Regions from separate parts of the Sphingomonas sp. SFZ2018-12 genome, predicted to be linked through region 1. Evidence: riboswitches for the same ligand, from Rfam matches in the RefSeq annotation. Region 1 holds a riboswitch; the other holds the start of a gene.

Region 1 (5,881 bases):
GTTCCAGTCAAAGGCCGCGACCTCGATCACGAAGCCGCGCTCGACGCGTGCGCGATAGCCGGGTTCGGCCAGCGCGGCGACCGTGGCTTCGTCGGCGACATGCATCCGGCCGAGCAGCTTCAGCCGGCGGCGATTGGGGTAATCCATCAGGAACAGCGCGACACGATCATCGGTGTCGACGTTCCCGAGCGTCAGATACTGGCGGTTGCCCGCAAAGTCGGCAAAGCCCAGGCGCTGCGCGTCGAGCACGCGCAGAAAGCCGGCCGGACCGCCGCGATGCTGGATATAGGGCCAGCCGTCGGGATTGACGCTGGCGATGTAGAAGCTGTCGCGTGCGGCGATGAACGCCGCTTCCGCCGCGCCGAGCCGGTCGGCCCCCTCGCCCTTTGCCTCCATGCGCGCATAGCTGGCGCGGCTGCCCGCGGCCGTCTGGGCATCACGGGCGGCGGCGCTGGCGGCGATCCTGAGGAAATGACTGGCCATCACGTTGCCTCGAAGCGAGAGGGGTGGCCGACGCGCGCAGGTGCGTCACGTCGGCCGGCGGGAGGTCAGGCGGCTTCAGTCGCGCGCACGACCGGGAAATCGATGTCGGTTTCCGCGACATTGTTGACATAGTTGGTCAGCACGTTGACGGCCACCAGCGCGACGATCTCGATCACCTGCGCCTCGCTGAAGCCCGCAAGCTTGACCGCGGCGAGGTCGGCATCGCTCACCCGGCCCCGACTCGCCACCACTTTCGTCGCGAACACCACGGCGGCGTCGGCGCGGGCATCACCCGAATGGCCTGCCCGGTTGCGCGCGATCTCCGCCGCGTCGATCCCGGCGAGGTTCAGCCCCAGATAGCTGTGGGCCGACAGACAATAGTCGCAGCCATTGGCCTGGGCGACCGCGAGCGCGATCCGCTCGCGCGTCTTCGCATCGAGCGCCTTGCCGAGCGCGCCGTTGAGGCCGAGAAAACCCTCCAGCGCGGCGGGCGACTGGCCGACGAGACGGAAAAGGTTGGGGACGACGCCGAGCGACTTTTCGACCGCGTCGAACAGCGGCTGCGACGCGGCAGGCGCGGCATCGCGGGCGGGAATGGTCAGGCGGGACATGGCGTTTCTCCTGTGCAGCGAGGCGGCAGCGCCTCCGAGGCAGGGAGATAAGCGCGTGTGCCGTTGAAGATAATTCTTGGATTTGACACTTCATTGTTTCACTGATTGAAATAAAATCATGGACCGGATCGACGCCATGCGCGCCTTCCTTGCCGTCGCCGATCGCGGCAGCTTTACCCAGGCGGCGCATGCGCTGCGCCTGTCGGGCGCGGCGACCACCCGCGCGGTGGCGCAGCTTGAAAGCGAACTGGGCGTCGCGCTGCTGATGCGCACGACGCGGTCGGTGCGACTGACCGAGCGCGGCGCGATCTATGCCGACCGATGCCGCCGCCTGCTCAGCGAACTGGAGGATGCCGCCGCGCTGGTGCGCGGAAAGGACGCGGCACCGCGGGGGTCGCTCAGCATCACCGCGCCCGTCCTGTTCGGGCGGCTGCACATCCTGCCGATCGCCGAGCGGCTGGCGGCGGACCATCCCGACCTGTCGATACGCATGACGTTCCTCGATCGGGTGACGCATCTGGTGGAGGAAGGCTTCGACCTGGCCGTGCGCATCGGCACGCCCGCTGACAGCGCGCTGATCGGCGTGCCGTTGGCAGAGGTCCGCCGCCTGACCGTCGCAAGCCCCGACTATCTGGCCGCGCACGGAACGCCGCGAACGCCCGCCGACCTGCGGCATCACCGCATCGTCGCGTTCGAGGGAATCGGCGCGACCAACGACTGGCGGTTCGGCGCCCGCGGCGAAACCGGCGTTCACGTCCAGCCGCGACTGTCGGTCAACAGCGCCGCCGCCGCCATCGCCAGTGCCGAACGCGGACATGGCATTACCCGCGCGCTGTCCTATCAGGTCGACGACGCGATTGCCGCCGGGCGACTGGCGCGCCTGCTTGAGGCGTTCGAGCCCGCGGCGGTTCCCGTGACGCTGCTCTATCAGGCGAGCCGCCGGGGGGCACCCAATATCGCGGCCTTCGTCGCCGCCGCGCGCGCGCATTTCGGCGCGGCACGCGCCTGAGTCCTGCAGCCGCCGGCTATTTGAGCCGCATCGGCAGGCCGGCGACCATGAACTCGACATGATCGGCGCGCTCGGCGACCTGCTGGTGCAACCGTCCCGCCGCATCGCGGAACCGGCGGGCAAGCGCATTGTCGGGAACGATGCCCAGCCCGACCTCGTTGCTGACCATCACGACCGGGCACGCCGCCGCCGACAGCGCCGCGACCAGGGCATCGCCGGCGGCGGCGACATCGATTTCGGCATGCATCAGGTTGCTCGTCCACAAGGTCAGGCAATCGATTAGCAGAACGCGGTCCGGGTGGCCTTCATCCGCAACGGCGCGGGGCAGATCGACCGGAACCTCCACCGTTCGCCAGCCCGCGCCGCGATCCGCCCGATGGCGCGCGATCCGGTCCGCCATCTCGTCGTCGAACGCCTGGGCGGTGGCGAGATAGATGCGGGTGTCGGCGAGCGATTCGGCGAGCGCCTGCGCCCGGCTGCTCTTGCCCGACCGCGCCCCGCCCAGGATCAGGGTCAGCACCCGCAGCGCCTTTCGTCTTGCCATGCGCGCGTGGCTGCCATAATCCGCCTTCCGTGTTCGGTTCCCAGAGATGGGATTAATAGGGAACGCGGAAGCGGGCGGATAGCCCGCCAGCCGCGGCTGTCCCCGCAACTGTGACCGGCGAGCGGTCGCCCCACATGCCACTGGCCGAAGATCGGCCGGGAAGGCGGGGCGATCGCGGCGACCCGGGAGCCAGGAGACCTGCCGGACATTGTCGGTCCTTTGCGCGGACGGGGTGTTCAGCGCGATCGAGGGTCTTCCTCGCGTGACGACATCGAATGGGGTGGCGTGCGCGGGCGATGCCCGGCCTTCGTTGCATCGTGCCGCTGGCGCGCGACCCCCGATCGTGGAGGGAAGTCGTGCGCGCCAGTTTCGTGACCACCGCCGGGGCAATCACTGCCCTGGCATCCTGTCTCCCCGCCCCGGCGCTCGCCGATCCGGACCGTGACGCGGCGGTCGTCGACGATTCCGTCATCGTCGTCACCGCCAACCGCACGCCCCAGCCGATCGAACGGGTCGGCCAGTCGGTCACCGTCCTCGACGATGCCGAACTGAGCCGCCGCCAGACGCGAACGGTCGCCGATATCCTGCGCACCGTGCCGGGGGTAAGCATCACGCGCAACGGCGGTATCGGCGCGACCGCATCGGTGTTCATCCGCGGCGCGGAAAGCGACCAGACGGTCGCGCTGATCGACGGGGTCAAGCTGAACGATCCGTCGTCACCGGGCGGCGGCTTCAATTTCGGCAACCTGCTGGTCGGCAATATCGAACGGATCGAGGTGCTGCGCGGACCGTCTTCGGTGCTGTGGGGAAGCCAGGCGATCGGCGGCGTCGTCAACATGATCACGCGCCAGCCGACCGAGCGGCTGACCGCCAACCTGCGCGGCGAGGGCGGTTATCGCGGCACCGGACAGGTCGTCGGCAACGTCGCGGGCCGGATCGGACCGGTATCGGCGAGCGGCGGCGCGGGCTGGTTTCGCACCGACGGGATTTCCGCGTTCAGCGAGGCGCGCGGCGGCACAGAGCGCGACGGATACGAAAATTTCGGTGCCAATGCGCGGCTGAGCGTGGCGGTGGCCGAGGGCGTTTCTGCGGAGGCGCGAGGCTGGTATTCCAACGGGCGTGTCAACATCGACGGCTTCGCGCCCCCGGCCTTTCAGTTCGGCGATGTCGACGAGCAATCGCGCACGCGCGAGCTGGTCGCTTATGGCGGGATCAACGCGGCGCTGTTCGACGGGCGGCTGCGCAACCGGCTGGGCTATGCGCATACCGACACGCGCCGCCGCAACATCGACCGCGCCCAGGGCGATGCCGAAACCTTTGCCGCGTACGGCCGCAACGCCCGGATCGAATATCAGGGCGTGCTCGACATCGTCGAGGGGTGGCAGGCGACCGGCGGGCTGGAGCGCGAGACATCGCGCTTCACGAGCAGCAGCTTCGGCGCGCCGCCGACGGTCGGGCGCGCGCGCCTGGACAGCGTCTATGGCCAGCTGGTGGCGACGCCGGCCCGCGGGGTGACGCTGACCGGCGGGGTGCGCCACGACGACCATGACCGTTTTGGCGGTGCCACCACGCTCGGCGCGAGCGGCGTGTTCGCGATTGGCGAAACGGGCACGACGTTGCGCGCCAGCTATGCCGAGGGGTTCAAGGCACCGTCGCTGTTCCAGCTGCAAAGCGATTTCGGCAACGCCACGTTGCGGCCCGAACGATCGCGGGGCTGGGACGCGGGCGTGAGCCAGGCGCTGGCGGAAGGCCGCCTGCGCGCCAGTGCAACCTGGTTCCGCCGGACGTCGAACGACCTGATCGGTTTCATCTCCTGTCCCGCCCCGCCAACCGGCATCTGCGTCGGACGGCCGTCGGGCACCTATGACAATGTCGCGCGCGCCCGCGCACAGGGCGTCGAGTTCGCGCTTGCGCTGCAGCCCGTGCCCGCGCTCAGCGTCCAGGCGAATTACAGCTATCTCGACGCGACCAACCGGTCGCCCGGCGACGCCAATTTCGGCCGCCAGCTCGTCCGCCGTCCCCGGCACAGCGTGACGGCGCTGGTCGATTATCGCTGGCCGTTCGGGCTGGAAACCGGGGCGACGCTGACCCATGTCGGCGCGAGTTTCGACAATGCCGCCAACAGCCGCCGGATCGAAGGCTATGTCATCGCCGACCTGCGCGCCGCGTGGCCGGTCAGCGACCGCGTCGAAATCTATGGCCGGGTCGAGAATCTGTTCGACGAACGCTACGAAACGCTCTTCCGCTTCGGTACCCCGGGACGCGCCGGCTATGCCGGCGTCCGGCTGGCCTATTGATGACCGCGCCCGCGCCCGCCCCCGACCTGATCGCGCGCTTCGCCGTCCATGGCGGCCGCGTCGACCAGGCGCGCGCGTGGTTCCCGCAGGTGGCGGCCTGGACCGACCTGTCGACCGGCATCGCGCCCTGGGCCTATCCGGTCGCTGAACCCGGTGAAGCCCCCGCCCCCCTGCCCGATCCGGCGCGGCTGGCAGAGCTGGAGGCGCGCGCGGCACACGCCTTCGGCACCGTCCCCGACCATGTGGTGGCGGTGCCGGGCAGCGACCTGGCGCTGCGCCTGATCGGGGCGATCCTGCCCGGACCCGCCGGCTGGGTGACACCGGGCTATGCGGGCCACCGCGCGATGTGGCCGCAGGACCGGGCGGTCGCGTTGTCCCGCGCCGACTTCGCCGATGTCGCCGGCGAACACCGCCACATCGTCCTCGCCCGCCCCAACAACCCGGACGGATGGTGCGCCGATGCCAACGCGCTGGCCGGCGTCGCCACGCGGCTGGCGACGAAGGGCGGCTGGCTGATCGTCGACGAGGCCTTTGCCGATGCGACCCCCGACGACAGCGTGGCGGGGCGCGGCTGGCCGGGACTGATCGTGCTGCGATCGTTCGGGAAATTCTATGGGCTGGCCGGGCTGCGGCTGGGCTTCGTCATCGCGCCGCCCGCCATTGCGGGACCGTTGCGCGCAATGCTGGGCGACTGGCCGATCAGCACGCCCGCGCTGGCGGCGGGGATCGCCGCCTATGGGGACACGGCCTGGCAGTCGGGGCAGCGCCAGCGGCTGAGCGAGGCGTCCGAGCGGATGGCGGCGCAGGTCGCGGCGGCGGGGCTGGACATCGTCGGCCGGACCGCGTTCTTCACGCTGGTCGCGCTGCCGCGACGCGACGCGCTGTTCGCGCACCTCGCCCGCGCCGGGGTGCTGACCCGCCCGTTCGCGGCGCAGCC
Region 2 (5,881 bases), on a different contig from region 1:
GGCAGACAACGACATTGTGGTTTTCGGTCGCGGTGAGGCCATGATCGGCACTGCCAAATCAGCGAGCGAAGGAAGCGTCGGAGGGGCCGATCTCCTCGTGCGGCCTCTTCTCCGCGTGGCCGAACTGCTGGAAGCGGTGCCGGGGCTGGTTGCAGCCCAGCATTCGGGGAGCGGCAAAGCCAACCAGTATTTCCTGCGCGGTTTCAACCTCGACCATGGGTCTGACTTCAGTACTTATATCGATGATGTGCAGATGAACTTTCGTACCCACGGACATGGTCATGGCTATCTCGACCTCAACGGGCTCATTCCGGAGATCGTGGGCCGGGAGGATTTTCGTAAAGGGCCCTACCGCGCCGATGGCGGTGATTTCGCTCTGGCGGGAGCAGCCTATATGACGACCATCAAGGGTTATGACCGGCCATGGGCATCGGCCGAGGCTGGATCATATGGTTGGCGCCGCGTCGCTGCGGGCGGAACATTGCACGACCTGGGTGCTGGAGACCTCACGCTTGTCGCCCAGGCCAAGACCTATGACGGACCGTGGCAGGAACCTGAACGTCTGCGCCACTACTCGGGGTTCGCGAAATATAGGATGCCGACCGGTGCGGGCACATTGGAGGCATCTCTCCATGCCTACCGGGCGACATGGCACCCAACCGAGCAAATCCCCGAGCGCATTATCGGCACGGCGTTGTGTGCGGATGTGTTCTGCTCTCCAGATCCTTCCGCGCGGGGTGAGACGACGCGCCTGGTGGCTAACATCGCGGTCAAGCAACCGACATGGCGCGCCAATGTCTATGCCCAGTTTTATGACTGGTCGATGTTCTCGAACCCCACTTACACCGATCCGGATAGCACAAGCGCGCAGATCAAGCAGTTCGACCGGCGTTGGGTCCTCGGGCTGTCCGCACAAAAACATTGGGAAATCGCTGACAGTCTGGCTGTGAGCCTTGGCACCGAAAACAGATACGACGCCGTCGGGAATGTTGGTGTCGATCGAACGGCTGCCCGCGCATTTCTTGCGTCACTCGGGCACTACCGGGTCGGGGAATTGTCTTCCGCGCTCTACGGCGAAGTCGCTTGGAAACCCTTGGCGGGACTGCGTGTGACAGGTGGTCTTCGCGGGGACTATTATCACTATTCCGTGCGTGCACGAGATTCTGTTGCGGCGTCGCTGGGCGAAGGCAGTGGCTCAGCGTCGATTCTCTCTCCCAAGGCGTCAATCGCCTATCAGGTTACGCCGCATCTTGAACTCTACGCCAACTGGGGCCGTGGATTCCATTCCAATGATGTTCGGGGTGCGGTCAACAGGGACACGCCTGTTCCCGTTCTGGTTCGCGGCATTGGCAAGGAACTGGGAGGACGCATTCAATTCTCAGGGGTCACGTTAACCGCGACTTACTGGTGGCTGCATGTCGGCAGCGAACTTCGTTTCATTGGCGATTCCAATGCTGTTGAACCGTCGGGTGCCAGTGGGCGTCATGGCTATGAAATCGTCGCCTTCTGGCGGCCGTTCCCTTGGCTTGCGCTTGATGGAAACTATACCGCCAGCCATGCGCGCTTCGACAATGGCGATCACATCCCCAATGCATTCGAGAACGCGGCTTCAGCAGGTGCCGCCATCATTCTTGATCCCTGGGAAGCCAGCATTCGGGTGCGCCACCTTGGACCTTCTCCGCTTGTCGAGGACAACAGTGTCCGGGATCGGGGCAGCACGGTCATGAATGCCCGAGCCGCGTGGAAGGGCAAGAAGGTCGAGATATTTGGAGAAGTGCTGAACATCTTCGACAGCCGAGACAAGGACATCGCCTATTATTACGAGTCCTACATCCCCGCCTTTGATGCAGGTGCTCCGGTGGAAGGCCGGTTGAGCCGCGTGGTCGAGCCTCGAACTGTGAGGATTGGCGCAAAGGTCAATTTCTAGCGAAATCCCTTGATGGGCGGCGCTGCGGCACGTCTGCGGCACCGTCCTTCGTTTGTTCATTCCTCAATCGCCGAGCCAATCATGCCCCTCACGAAGACACTGCCGTCCCTGTCTCTGCGCCGACGAATTGGTGCCTTGTTTGCCGGATTGATCGCCGCCAACATTGGCGTCTGGGTCTGGGCATTCAGCCTGTTTCATGCACAGCCGTTGATGCTCGGCACCGCCGTGCTTGCCTGGGGGCTGGGCCTGCGTCACGCGGTTGATGCCGATCATATTGCGGCGATCGACAATGTGACCCGCAAGCTGATGCAGGACGGGCAGCGTCCGGTTTCGGTCGGATTCTGGTTCGCGATCGGGCATTCCGGAATCATTGCCATAGCATCGATCATCATTGCGGTGACGGCCAGCGCGCTGTCGCAGTTTGGCGCTTTCAAGGAAATCGGTGGCGTGATTGCAACCGTGATTTCCGCGCTTTTCCTGTTCACGATCGCCGGCATGAACCTGGTCATCCTGCGCTCTGTCTGGCGGACTTTTGCCCATGCTCGTGCAGGCGGCAGCTATGCCGAGGACGATCTTGATCTGCTATTGGGTGGGCGCGGTCTGCTTTCCAGACTGTTCAGGCCGATGTTCCGCCTCGTGAACAAAAGCTGGCATATGGCCCCGCTGGGGTTTCTGTTCGGGCTTGGGTTCGATACAGCAACCGAAGTTGCCATTCTGGGCATGTCGGCCAGCCAGGCCGCCGATGGCCTGTCGATCGGGACAATCCTGGTCCTGCCCGCCCTGTTCGCGGTCGGTATGGCCCTCATCGATACGGCGGACGGCGTGGTGATGCTGGGCGCTTATGAATGGGCCTTCGTGAAGCCGATCCGCAAGCTCTACTACAACATCACCATTACCCTGATCTCGGCCATCGTGGCGATTGTCATTGGTGGAATCGAAACGCTGGCCCTGATTGGCGACAAGCTGGCCCTTACGGGTAGGCCATGGCGGGTCGCCGCTGAACTGGGCGAAAATTTCAATGGTCTGGGCTTCGCCATCATCGGTCTTTTCGTGTTCTGCTGGCTGGCGAGTTACGCGATCTATCGCTGGAAGCGGTTCGATGAAATCGAGGTTTCGGTCGTTGCCTGACCGTCACTGCGTGGATCGTTGCGTCATACTCAGCCACGATGACCAGTCCTGCACCGTCTCAATCGATCTTGATGTCCGAATGCCGCTCGGGCTTCGCGTACATCACGGCGAGCGCGACGCGGCGATCCGGATGCTGATGGCTCGTTCCAACGGAACATTCGTTAAATCCAGAAAAAGTTGTGTCTTTGATCCGAATTCAAGGCAGGCTGCGGAAGATCTCGTCGATGCCATACGGAAACGGCTTTTCCGGATAGCGTGCAAGCCTGTCAGTCAACGGCAGGTCGAGGATATTCTCTGCATCACGTCCCGCGAGCGAACACGGTGGGCCAAGGACGGCCGCTTGGCCCTATCGGGGGCTTCCAGGATCAGAAAAGGCGTAACCGAAATAACGCTCTGGACTTATCCCTGCGATGCGATCGAGCGCCTGGCAGCCAACCCATCCGAGATAAGGCGATGGCGTAAAGAGGATGAAGCAACAACTTCAATTGGCTTGGCTGGCATTTTCGTCTAGAGCGCGCGGCGAAGGACCGGGGCAACCCGCCCTTCAATGATCGCGCCGGTGCCCCGCAAGGGGCTTAATCGGGAATGCGGTGCGGGAGCTTGCTCCCAAATCCGTGGCTGTCCCTGCAACTGTAAGCGGATAGCGCGATGCACATGCTCCTGAACACAGGAGCTGCCACTGGACAGCGCTTTGGCGCAAAGTCTGGGAAGGCGTGCATCAAGCTGTGACCCGCGAGCCAGGAGACCTGCCGGCGCACCGGTCGCTCTTGCCTGATCCAGGGGATGGTCACGGCACGGTAACTCTCCGTCTGAGCGACGAAGCTGTGCGGCTGGGGCTGCACGGCCGCGTGGTAACGGGTGCTTCATCGCGCCTGCCCGTTGCGATGCGCCGACCGGACTTGTCCGGCAAGCCCCGCCGTTTGTCGCTCTGGCGCGCGGAGGAATTGCTTGTGGCCGACCTGTCAAAGGTGCCTGTCACCATCATTACGGGCTTTCTGGGCGCGGGGAAAACCACGCTCATCAGCCATTTGATCCGCAATGCGGGCGGGCGCAGGCTGGCGGTGGTGGTCAACGAATTCGGCTCGCTGGGCGTGGATGGCCAGATTCTGGAATCTTGCGCCATTCCGGATTGCCCGGCGGAAAACATCGTAGAACTGGCCAATGGCTGCATCTGCTGCACCGTGGCGGATGACTTCATCCCCACGGTGGAAAAGCTGCTGGCGCTTGATCCGCGCCCGGATCACATCCTGATCGAGACATCGGGTCTGGCCTTGCCCAAGCCGCTGCTCAAGGCGTTTGACTGGCCCGCGATTCGTAGCCGGATCACCGTGGACGGTGTGCTGGCGCTGGCCGATGCCGAAGCGGTGGCGGCAGGCCGGTTCGCGCCCGATGTGGCCGCGCTTGACGCCCAGCGCGCCGCCGATCCCAGCATCGATCATGAGACGCCGCTTTCGGAAGTGTTCGAGGACCAGCTTGCCTGCGCCGACATGATTCTGCTGACCAAGGTTGATCTGGCAGGTCCGGAAGGTGTCGCCGCAGCGCGCGCGATCATCGCGGCGGAGCTTAGTCGCCCGGTTCCGGTGATCGAACTGACCGAAGGCGTGGTCGATCCGCGCGTGGTTCTGGGCCTTGATGCCGCTGCCGAGGACGACATCGCCGCGCGCCCATCGCACCATGATGGAGATGACGACCACGAGCACGACGACTTTGACAGCACCGTCATCGCATGGGGCGAGATCGCCGATCCGGCAGTGCTTGTGGCGCGGATCGAAACGCTGGCGCGCGATCACCATATCCTGCGCGTGAAGGGCTATGCCGCCGTTGCGGGCAAGCCGATGCGGCTGCTGGTGCAGGCGGTAGGCGCGCGGGTGCGCCACCAGTACGACCGCCCGTGGCGGCCTGACGAGCCGCGCCGCACCACGCTGGTCGCCATTGCCGAGCACGATCATGTCGATGCAGACGCCATTCGCGCGGTGCTGCTGGCGTAAGGCGCGGGCCATGCACGTCATTTTCCGCGAAACGCACGGGATGGAGGAAACCGCCGTCCCGCAGGATCTGGGGCAAGAGCCTGCGGATCTGGTGGTCCTGTCCTTTTCGGACAGCGACCTGGGCGCATTCGCGGCGGCATGGCATCAGGCCCGCGCGGGCGATGTGGCGTTCCCTTCGCTGCGGCTCGCCAATCTGGCGGCGCTGATGCATCCGCTGTCGGTCGACACGTATGTCGAGCGGACACTTTCGGGTGCAAAGGCGATCCTGATCCGGCTGATCGGCGGCACGCCCTATTGGAGCTACGGGCTGCAACAGGTCGAGGCGCTGGCCCGGTCGCGCGGCATCGCCCTGGCCGTGCTGCCCGGCGACGGCTGGGAGGACGCGCGGCTGGATGCGGTTTCGACCGTGCCGGTGCCTGCATTGCGCGAACTTGCGCAGTGGTGCGATGCTGGCGGTGCAGGGGCGGCGCAGGCGGCGCTTGCCGCGCTGTCGCAGCTGGCGGGGCTGATTGATGCCCCCGCCCGGACATGCGATCCGCTGCCGATGGCGGGAGGCTGGCATCCCGGCTTTGGCGTGGTCGATCCTGAAGCCTTTGTGCGCGATCCGGCAAGGCCGCTGGTCCTGATCGTGTTCTATCGTTCTTACCTGACCGCCCACGATCTGGACCCGTTTGCCGCCCTGCATACCGCGTTCGAGCAGCGCGGTTTCGATGCATTGTCGATCTTCGTCCCCTCGCTGAAAGCCCCGCAGGTGCGCGAACAGGTGGACCGCTGGGTGCGCGGACTTGGCCCGGTAGCGATCATCAACGCTACCGCTTTTTCCGCGCGGGGCGAGGAC

Evidence for each region. Region 1 has a riboswitch for cobalamin ahead of GO308_RS08910 (TonB-dependent receptor). Riboswitches for the same ligand answer to the same signal wherever they lie in the genome.
Region 2: another riboswitch for cobalamin. It lies ahead of cobW (cobalamin biosynthesis protein CobW); the one in region 1 lies ahead of GO308_RS08910 (TonB-dependent receptor).

Annotation. Positions count from the first base shown of each region.
Region 1 covers NZ_WTFM01000001.1:1,874,854-1,880,734, forward strand. The annotation lists gene GO308_RS08890 (pyridoxamine 5'-phosphate oxidase family protein) at 1-483, opposite strand, end outside; gene GO308_RS08895 (carboxymuconolactone decarboxylase family protein) at 549-1,094, opposite strand; gene GO308_RS08900 (LysR family transcriptional regulator) at 1,213-2,103, shown strand; gene cobU (bifunctional adenosylcobinamide kinase/adenosylcobinamide-phosphate guanylyltransferase) at 2,120-2,647, opposite strand; cobalamin riboswitch at 2,665-2,868, shown strand; gene GO308_RS08910 (TonB-dependent receptor) at 2,944-4,944, shown strand; gene GO308_RS08915 (threonine-phosphate decarboxylase) at 4,944-5,881, shown strand, end outside.
Region 2 covers NZ_WTFM01000006.1:130,779-136,659, forward strand. The annotation lists gene GO308_RS16780 (TonB-dependent receptor) at 1-1,927, shown strand, start outside; gene GO308_RS16785 (HoxN/HupN/NixA family nickel/cobalt transporter) at 2,009-3,055, shown strand; gene GO308_RS16790 (hypothetical protein) at 3,135-3,566, shown strand; cobalamin riboswitch at 3,596-3,824, shown strand; gene cobW (cobalamin biosynthesis protein CobW) at 4,006-5,043, shown strand; gene cobN (cobaltochelatase subunit CobN) at 5,054-5,881, shown strand, end outside.